Regions from separate parts of the Polaromonas sp. CG_9.11 genome, predicted to be linked through region 3. Evidence: predicted binding sites of a transcription regulator. Region 3 holds the regulator's gene; each other region holds the start of a gene.
What was found. Region 3 encodes FliA, which starts transcription of late flagellar genes. Its sites were predicted from a motif close to CTAAAGTTTNNNNNNNNNNNGCCGNTA; they were not measured.

Region 1 (3,272 bases), on a different contig from region 3:
CGATGGGCGCCATCAACACCTCGTCGAAAAAGATCGTCGACATCATCGGCGTGATCGACGGGATTGCCTTCCAGACCAACATCCTGGCACTCAATGCGGCGGTCGAAGCAGCGCGGGCTGGCGAGCAGGGCCGGGGCTTTGCGGTGGTCGCCGCCGAGGTGAGAAATCTGGCACAAAGAAGCGCGGCGGCGGCCAAAGAGATCAAGACCCTGATTGGCGACTCGGTGGACAAGGTCGAGGAGGGCGGCCGGCAGGTGCTTGAAGCGGGGAAAACAATGGACGAGATCGTTGACAGCGTACGCCGCGTGACGGACATCATGGCCGAGATCCAGGCGGCCAGCCAGGAGCAGACGCAGGGGATCGAGCAGATCAACCAGGCGATCACGCAGATGGACCAGGTGACGCAGCAAAACGCGGCATTGGTGGAAGAGGCGGCAGCGGCGGCGCAGTCGCTGCAGGAGCAGGCTGGCGGTTTGCTGCAGGTGGTCAGCGTGTTCAAGCTGGGCAGCGAAGACCCGCAACTTGCTTCGTCAAGCCGCCATTCCCCGGTGCGGCCTGCGTCAAACAAGCGAGACGCTCAGCACAAGCAGCCCCCTGCGGTCAAGCGCGCCATTGCCGCGCCAGCGCCAAAGGCACGCAAGACGCCGCTGCCCGCCCCACAACTGGCTGCAGCGAGTGCCGCCGGGCAGTGGGAGGAGTTTTGAACGCCACAGGCCTCAAGGGCGCAGGAAAAGCACAGGGTTACTACTGACCCAAGTAGCTATTTCTGCCGCAGGTCTGGGAAAATAATTTTCAGTTGCGTTCGGTCGCAAGCAACAGCACAAGAACGCAGCGCATTCATTGTCATCAAGGAAAACGCCATGTTGCTTCGCATTATTTATGTCAGTCGGGCCAGATATTCTCTTCCGCTTGAGCTTAAAGATATCTTGGCCTCGTCCCGCAAAAACAACCCTGCATTGGGTGTCACCGGGGCCATGGGCTTTCTTGATGGACTTTATCTGCAGTATCTCGAGGGCGAGGCCAGCGTCGTTACCACGCTGTACAAGCGAATCGAACAAGATTCCCGCCACGCGGCACCGAAGATCCTCGAAAGCAAGCCGATTTCAGAGCGTGCATTTCCTGGCTGGTCGATGGGTTTGCTCACCTGGAATGACGAAACCAAAAAGATTTTTCAACAATTCAACCCTTCGGGCTCGCTCGATCTTTATAACGCAGACACCGTAACGATTAATTCGCTGGTTCGAAGCTTGACCGCCAGCGCCAACTGGATGGCCTTGTGATGATGTGCTTCAGGGCGGCACCGCCTGGCTTGCGCACCCGGAAATCAATCATTACAAATTCTGTCCATTCCACGCTCAAGTTTTTCTGGCGGTTTGTCGTTAAACGCGGTGTAGGTCTTTAAAAGCTTTCGGGTACAGGTCGTTGCTTCAGGGAATCAGGTTTATGTCGAACAACATGTTTTATACCGGGCTTAGCGGCCTGAATGCCGCGCAGGCGGCACTGGTGACGACGGGTCACAACACTGCCAACATCAATACCCCCGGCTACAGCCGGCAGACTGCGCAGATTTCCGCGAGTGGCGGCTCGAACATCCCCGGTGTGGGTTTCTTCGGAAACGGCGTCAAAGTCACCGAGGTCAGCCGCAGTTACGACCAGTACCTCACGTCACAGCTCAACCAGGCCCAGTCGATGAACCAGTCGCTGACCACCTATGGGGCGCAGATCAACCAGATCGACAACCTGCTGGCCAACCAGACGGCCGGTCTGGCGCCGCAGATGCAGACGCTGTTTACCCATGTGCAAGCGGTGGCCAATACCCCGGCCGACACTTCGGCGCGCCAGCAGCTGATCAGTTCCAGCCAGGCGCTGGCCAACCAGTTCCGCTCGATGGACCAGTACCTGACCGGCCTGAACGCCAATGTGAATGGTCAGGTGTCGGGCATGGTCGACCAGATCAATACCTACGCAGGACAAATTGCCAGCCTGAACAAGCAGGTGGCCATGTTCGGCAATGCCTCGGGCTCTCAGGCCCCGAATGACCTTCTGGACCAGCGCGACCAGCTGGTCAGCGACCTGAGCAAGCTGGTCGGAACCAAGGTGGTGGTGCAGGATGGTGGCCAGTTCAACGTCTTCATTGGCAACGGGCAAACGCTGGTGCTGGGCGGCAAGGCGACCACGCTTGCCGCCGTCAGCTCCAGCATCGATCCGGGCCGCACCACCCTGGCGGCCGTGAACACTGCTGGCAAGGCCCTGGAGATTCAGGAGGACATGGTCACCGGTGGCACGCTGAGCGGCTTGCTGCGGTTCCGGGATGAAACGCTGTCCAATGCGCAGAACGCGCTGGGCCGCATGGCCATTTCGCTGTCGGACTCCTTCAATGCCCAGCAAAAACTCGGTGTCGATCTCAACGGCGACATGGGAAGCAATTTTTTCTCGCAGGCCAGCCCGGCTGTTGTTTCCAATGCAAACAACAGCCAGGCCGCGCCGGTCGGCGCCCTGACGGCAAGCTTTGCCGACATCGGCAAGCTGACCACCAGCGATTACCGGGTCGATGCCACCGGGCCCGGGGCCTTCAAGGTGACGCGGCTGTCAGACAACGCCACGGTGGCGGCTGATTCCACGGGTGCGTTTGACGGCTTGACACTGAACTTCACCGGCGGCGTTGCCACAGACTCCTTCCTGGTGCAGCCGACCCGCACCGGCGCGCGCGATCTGACAGTGAACCTGGTCGACCCCGCCAAGGTTGCGGCGGCTTCGCCCCTTGTTACCGGCAACGCTTTTAACAACAAGGGCAGCGCTGCCATCGGCACGCCCAAGGTTGACGCGGGCTACCTGGGCTCGGCCACGCAGCTTTCAACGATGGGCGTGAGCCTGACCTACGACAGCGCCACCAGCACCTTTTCCGGCATGCCGGCGAATGCGGTGGTGACCGCAACAACGGTGAATGGCGCACCCGTGACCACCCTGGCCTTTGACGGCATCACGGTCAGCATCAGCGGCACCCCGGCCGAGGGCGACTCCTTCACCATCGGGAAAAACACCGGCGGCGTGTCGGATGGCAGCAATGCCTTGCTGCTGGGCGCGCTGCAAAACAAGAAAACCATGGCCGGCGGCACCGCCAGCTTCAGCGATGCCTATGCGCAACTGGTCAGCACGGTGGGCAACAAGGCACGGCAGCTGCAGATATCGAACACTGCGCAAACCAGCCTGACACTGCAGATCCGCACCGCCCAGCAGTCGGTGTCGGGGGTCAACCAGGATGAAGAAACCGC
Region 2 (3,272 bases), on a different contig from region 3:
TGTCCGACAGCTCGGGCACGCTGCTGGAAATCAAATGGACGATGGCGCTGACCTGGCCCTCGTCGATGCTGCGCCCCCGGTGCAGCGACAGCACCACCGACGCGCTGGGTTTTTTCTGGTCGCGCACGAACAGCGACGGCTTGGGCAGCGCCAGGTGGACCCGGGCCGACTCGACCGCCGAGATCGAGTTGATCGAGCGCGCCAGCTCACCTTCGAGCGCCCGCTGGTAGTTGATCTGCTCGGCAAACTGGCTGGTGCCGAATTTCTGGTTGTCCATCAGCTCGAAGCCGACCGTGCCGCCCTTGGGCAGGCCTTCGGCAGCCAGGCGCAGGCGCGCTTCGGCCACCTTGCCCTTTTCCACCAGCAGGGCGCCGCCGCCTTCGGCGAACTTGTACGGAACGTTCATTTTCTGCAGCGAGGCGATGATGGCGCCGCCATCGCGGTCCGACAGGTTGCTGTACAGCACGCCGTAGTCGGGCTGGCGGCTCCACATCCACAATGCGGCCATGACTGCCACGGCAAATGACGCGCCAATGATCAGCGGCAGGCGCGGGTTGGCGCGCAGCTGCTGCAAAAAAGGCAGGGCGCCAGGCGCTGCCTGCGCGCCAGTTCCGGCGGCAAGGGTGCTCATGCGTTACCGGTCCAGCGCCGCGCGGCGCAGGTCAACAGCGCGCAGAACGGGCAGGCAGGACAGGCAGTGCGGCAGGGCGAGGGGTGGCATACAACGTGTGGTGAGGAGAGGTAAAGGGGCTGGCCCGTGCATTGCGGCCAGGGCACCCCGGCCTTGTTGAACAATTGTCAGAGTGCCGGCCCGCGCTTGATCGGCTGAATAGCCGGGGCTTTTGCCATCTTTTGGCACGATGCGGCCGCAGGGGGCGCTGGTACGCTTCAGGCCATCCTCAGCCATGGGCGCGTTTGCCGCCCGCCCCACACACCATGTCCATTTCGTCCATTGAATCCGTCCTGCAGCAAATGCGCGCCCTGGCCCCGTCGATGGGCGCCGCGCCGGCATCCGGCGGCGAAGCGGCGGCCGGCGGTTTTGCCGGCGAGCTGCAAAAATCGCTGGCGCGCATCAGCGGTGCGCAGCAAAGCGCCTACGGCCAGGCCGAGGCGTTTGAAATGGGCAAGCCCGGCGTGGCGCTGAACGACGTGATGGTCGACATGCAAAAAGCCAACATCGCGTTCCAGACCGGTTTGCAGGTGCGCAACAAGGTGGTTGCTGCTTACCAGGAAGTCATGAACATGTCGGCTTGAGGCGGGTTGCTCTGTTATTCATAGCTGCTTGCGCTTATTCTGCATGCGCTGTAGCCGTATTTAATATAAATTTTCAGCCGTCGGGCTGAAAAAACCACCAAGGCCGTGCGTGGAAGGCCACCAAGCGCCATGATCCTGCAATGCGCAAGGTCAAACTGAAGATGCTCTTATATTCATAGCTGTTCAGGCTGAACAGACCAGCGCTACAAGCCTTTTTGATCAAAAAAGCAGGAATTGCTTTGCCGCTGGCCCACTGAAAGAGGGCTGTTTCGGAAAAACATGAAAATTATTTGTCCCCAGCCCTAAAGGTTTTCCGGGCACTGGCCGATAACTTAAATAACGGTGGCTTGTTGACTGCTTCTAGCAGGCAAGTCCAACGTGACGGCGAGTCAGCCGGTGTCCATCAACTTTAGTACACAGGAGCCACACCATGGGCCAAGTCATCAATACCAATTCGCTCTCGTTGCTCACACAGAACAACCTGAACAAGTCGCAAGCTTCGCTGAATACCTCGATTCAGCGCCTGTCTTCCGGCATGCGCATCAACAGCGCCAAAGACGACGCTGCGGGTCAGGCCATTGCCAACCGCTTCACCGCCAACATCAAGGGCTTGACGCAAGCCCAGCGCAATGCCAATGACGGCATTTCACTGGCGCAAACCACTGAAGGCGCGTTGAACGAAATCAACACCAACCTGCAGCGCGTGCGCGAATTGACGGTGCAAGCTACCAACGGCAGCAACTCCAACGCTGACAAGGCTTCGATCCAGGCTGAAATTACCCAGCGTATGGCTGAAGTCGACCGCACGTCGACCCAGACCGACTTCAACGGCGTCAAGGTTTTGTCTGCATCGGCCAAGCCTTTGAATGTTCAAGTGGGCGCAAATGACGGTGAGACCATTGCAATTAATCTCACGGAAATCAGCTCCAAAACGCTGGGAATGCAAAACTTTAGCGTGAGTGGTCCTACTGCTACCAATCTCACTACCGGTAGTTTTGATGGCGTTCAGGCAACTGCTGCAGGCCAAGCACCTACAGCAGCTCAACTGCAAAGTTTCTATGGTGCGACAACAGCTGTCACTACGACTGTCGTTGCAGAAAAATCTACCGATACGTTGTCTACCGCTCTGGGTATGGCTGCTGGCGGTGCCACCTTAACCGGAAATGCTGTTACAGACAAAAATGGCAGTTTGTATGCTGAAGTCAAAATTACGCCGGCTTCCGCTGGCGAAGCGTCTTCGTTGGTAAACCAAGGTTTCACAGGTGCAACCAGTGGTACTGCCATGTACCGTTATGTGGCGCTTGACCCACAGTCTGCTGTCACGGCAACAACCACCGCTACCTTTACGATCGATACATCGAAGATTACTGCTGCCAGTATGAGCATAGGTGGTACCGCCAAGCCATTAGCAGCCATCGACGCAGCACTGAAAAAAGTGGACGATCTGCGCGGTTCACTGGGTGCGGTGCAAAACCGCTTTGACTCGATTATTTCCAACCTCGGCACCACCGTCACCAACCTGTCTTCTTCACGTTCGCGTATTGAAGATGCAGACTACGCAACCGAAGTGTCGAACATGACACGTGCGCAGATCCTGCAGCAAGCCGGTACCTCGGTGCTGGCCAAAGCCAACCAGTCGACCCAGGGCGTGATGTCTCTGCTGCAATAAGCAAGCGGATTTGTCAAGGGCTGGCCCTTGACGACAGTAAAGCGGCGGCCCAAGGGCTGCTGCTTGCAAATTGGTCAGGCAATCAGGTCTATCCACCTGATTGCGCTTCCCGGTCCCGCCTTGTGAATTTACTAGGCGTGAGCGGATAGCGCATTTGACGGGAGAAGCAAAATGTCGATTTCAACAGGTCCGGTTGGCGCAAGCAGCGGCTTGCAGCACAGCCAAAAAACAGCACAGCTCGCCGTGGCTGGCAAAGACGCGTCTGGCGCGGCATTCAAGCCAACAGCAGGAATTGCGAATGCTGACCTGTCCGGCGCGCCAGCCGTCAAGCGTGCTGCCGATGCAAAGG
Region 3 (3,272 bases):
GAAGCTGAAACGGGAGCGGCGGCTGCTTCGGACCTGCGACAGCTTGGCAATAAACCGGTGGTTCATCTGTTTCCCGGCATGGCCTCGTTCGCCCGAATCCAGGCCTGGCACGCTTGCGGCCTGGCCTGGATGGCTTGCGCACCAGCCAGCCTGCTGGTGGCACTGGCCGAGGATGGTCTGTCGGCATCGCTGCACGAACTGCTTCCGGGGCTGGAATTCAGCACGCCGGAGCCGGTGTCCTTTCGCGGCCGGGCAGGCCTGCTGTCGGTAGCGGAAATGCTGGTCAATGTGTTTGCGCAGCCCACACCAGAGGGCTCCGCCCGGCCGTCAGATGCGCAGATGCAGCGCTGCGTGGTCCGGCGTATAGTCGATGCCGCCAGTGGCAAGCTGGTGGCGCACAGCTACCTGCTTGCCAGTGTCACGGTCCAGGCAAGGCCGCAGCAACTGATCCAGTGGGCAAGCTGGCAGGCAGATGCCAAGGCATATTTTCTGCTGCTTGATCAGTCGCTGCCGACCCCCGAAGGCCACACCGGCCCCTGCGACGCACTCCGGCTAGACCGCCTTCGCGTGCTTGCGCACACCTGCCTCACGGCATTCCGGCTGCAGCAGGCGCAACAGGCGTGGGCGGCACCGGTGCGCAGGGTCCTGGCTCAACTGGCCGGGCAGACGTTCGAGCCGACCCAGCCGGTACCGGGCCCGGTCCTGCTGGAAGGCCTGGGAAAACTCTATGTATTGCTCGATGCGCTGGAAAGCGGCGAGTCGGCTCCAGTGTCCGAAGTTCAACACGCAGCCGATGGCGGCACAAGGAACGGTTTGTGGAAAAACCAGTGACCGATCAAGCCGACGGACTGCGGCGGCTGATGGCCGGCAACACCGCACGGCGTATCACGCTGGTCGACAGCGCAAGCGACAGCGGCGCCTGCAGCGTCGCCCTCAACCTGGCGGCTGCCCTCGAACAGCAGGGTCGGGATGTGCTGCTGCTGGACGAGCGCAACGGTCCGCAGGTGGCACCGCCGGCGCGCGGCGGCCGGCTGGTGCTGGTCGATGCCGTCCTGCACAGCGATGGCACGCTGTCGCCGCTGGCCGCCAGTGCAGATCACATCCTGGTGGTCTGTGCCGCCCGCAGCGAAGCGATCACGCAAACCTATCTGTGCATCAAGAAGCTGCACTATGCCCATGCGCTGGCGAACCTGCGGGTGCTGGTCAACGAGGCCGCCGACCCGGCCCAGGCCCGTCGCCTGCTCGCCAACCTGGCATCCACCGGCAGCCGCTATCTGGGCATGGCGCTTGAGCCTGCGGGATTTGTCAGGGCCGATCCCTTCCTGGCGCAGGCCCGGCGGCTCAACCTGAGCGTTGTCCAGGGCTTCAGCGCCAGCAACGCCGCCCGGGACTTCTTGCAGATTGCCTCGGACCTGGTGAACTGGCCGTGTCTGGCAGCCCCAGACCGGACGCCCTTTGAGCTTTCCCGTCAGAGGGCGGTCCATGACGTTCAGTCATCGGCTGGCTTGCACTGAAGCAACTGCCCAGAACTCTTACAAGATTGTCAGAAATGCAGGACTCTTCCTCAATGTACACATGCCAGGGAAAAATCGACCCCTCCGGCACCACTGGCATGTTGACCCAATATGCTCCCCTGGTACGGCGCCTGGCCTTGCAGCTGATTTCCAGGCTGCCGGCCAACGTGGACCTGGACGACCTGATCCAGGCCGGCATGATCGGCCTGCTTGATGCATCGAGCCGTTACCAGGACGACCAGGGCGCCAAGTTTGAAACCTATGCCGGCCAGCGCATCCGGGGCGCCATGCTCGATGAACTGCGGGCCAACGACTGGGTGTCGCGCGGCTTGCGGCAAACTTCGCGCAGCGTGTCCAAGGCCATCCAGTCACAGGAACAAAAGCGCGGACGGCATCCCACCGAGGGCGAGATTGCCGAAGAGCTGCAGCTGCCTTTGCCAGCCTACCAGAGCCTGCTTCAGGAAATCCAGGGCTGCCAGCTGGTGTATTACGAGGACTTTGACCGCAACGATCAGGAAAACACCTTCATTGACCAGCACTGCGGCAGCAAGCACGACGGGGGTGCGCAAACCGGCGACCCCCTGGCCAGGCTGCTGGAAAACGGCCTGCGCCAGCGCCTGATCGAGGCGATCGACGCCGTGCCCGAGCGCGAGCGCCTGCTCCTGAGCCTGTATTACGAGGAAGAACTCAATCTGCGTGAAATTGGCGCCGTCATGGAAGTCAGCGAGTCCCGGGTGTGCCAGCTGCACAGCCAAGTGATCAGCCGCCTGCGCGGCCTGCTCGCCAAGTCAGCCTAGCGGCCAGCCGGTCCAGGGGCCGGCGTGCCATCGTCCGCCAGGCCACTGCAACGCTAGGCTGAAAATTCAATTTGCTATGAATTAAATAGCTGATGACGAAGGTGCTGCCTGCGCAAAAGCCATATTTCTCTTGAAAACGGCCGCAAAGGCTTGCCCGATAACGACAGGCGTGCGTTCAAGCCGCTTCAGCCTGTGGCCAGGTGGTTGCCGCTTGCCGTTCCGCTGTAATGCGATCCGTCCGGTCCGTACAGTGGCCTGCCGGCTGACTTCAGGAAGTTGATCGATTGCCGGGTGAAGTCAAGATGGGTGTGGATCATGACGCCGTTGGCATGGTTGCGCTCGTGCGCCTGGGCTGCACTCGACTGCAAATGGCGCCAGGCGTCCTGCAGCAAAGGTCCGCCAGCGGCGGTGGCCGCTTCGGCGCCGCTGCGGTCGGCCCGGAAGCCCAGCGCCATCTGTTCGTTTTCCCGATGGCGCGTCAGGGTGGCGATCCGGTCGGCCAGCTGCGACTTGCGCTCGGCCAGGTGCGCAAGGTCCATGAAACGGCCTTGCGTCATGGCGTCGGCTTCCTGGTTCAGCAGGACAACGAATTCGTCAACCGCGCCATGCTCAAGTGTCAGGCGTTGCAACAGTGAAGTGCTCATGAGGGGTTCTTTGCAATCAGCTCGCGAACGCTGGTGATCAGGCCATCGGCGATTTTGGCAGTGTCGACCTGATAGCGGCCGGTACGGATGCTTTCGCGGATTTCAGCCACGCGCCCAGCATCAAAATCGCCGGTCGTTGAGGGCAGTTTTGCCTGGCTGGCGACGGCAGTCGCTTGGGCGGCGGAGGCACCGGCCACGGCGCTGCTTTTCCCGGGCGCCAAGGTCTGCGCAGGCGCCCCGGCTTTTAAAAGGGGGGTATTTTGATTGATTTTCATGATTTTTTCCTCAGGCACTTACCGGCATAACGGCAGTTTGCC

Region 1: flgK (flagellar hook-associated protein FlgK) is a predicted target of FliA. The motif match lies at 1,356-1,382, and genes of this name have one in related genera.
Region 2: IWX85_RS16850 (FliC/FljB family flagellin) is a predicted target of FliA. The motif match lies at 1,558-1,584, and genes of this name have one in related genera.

Annotation. Positions count from the first base shown of each region.
Region 1 is NZ_JADOVE010000022.1:9,317-12,588, forward strand. It holds gene IWX85_RS20820 (methyl-accepting chemotaxis protein) at 1-704, shown strand, start outside; gene IWX85_RS16765 (BLUF domain-containing protein) at 861-1,280, shown strand; gene flgK (flagellar hook-associated protein FlgK) at 1,444-3,272, shown strand, end outside.
Region 2 is NZ_JADOVE010000022.1:24,518-27,789, forward strand. It holds gene fliF (flagellar basal-body MS-ring/collar protein FliF) at 1-631, opposite strand, end outside; gene fliE (flagellar hook-basal body complex protein FliE) at 937-1,254, shown strand; gene IWX85_RS16850 (FliC/FljB family flagellin) at 1,685-2,923, shown strand; gene IWX85_RS16855 (flagellar protein FlaG) at 3,095-3,272, shown strand, end outside.
Region 3 is NZ_JADOVE010000027.1:20,404-23,675, forward strand. It holds gene flhF (flagellar biosynthesis protein FlhF) at 1-831, shown strand, start outside; gene IWX85_RS17925 (flagellar biosynthesis protein FlhG) at 816-1,514, shown strand; gene IWX85_RS17930 (RNA polymerase sigma factor FliA) at 1,568-2,311, shown strand; gene IWX85_RS17935 (flagella synthesis protein FlgN) at 2,497-2,955, opposite strand; gene flgM (flagellar biosynthesis anti-sigma factor FlgM) at 2,952-3,230, opposite strand.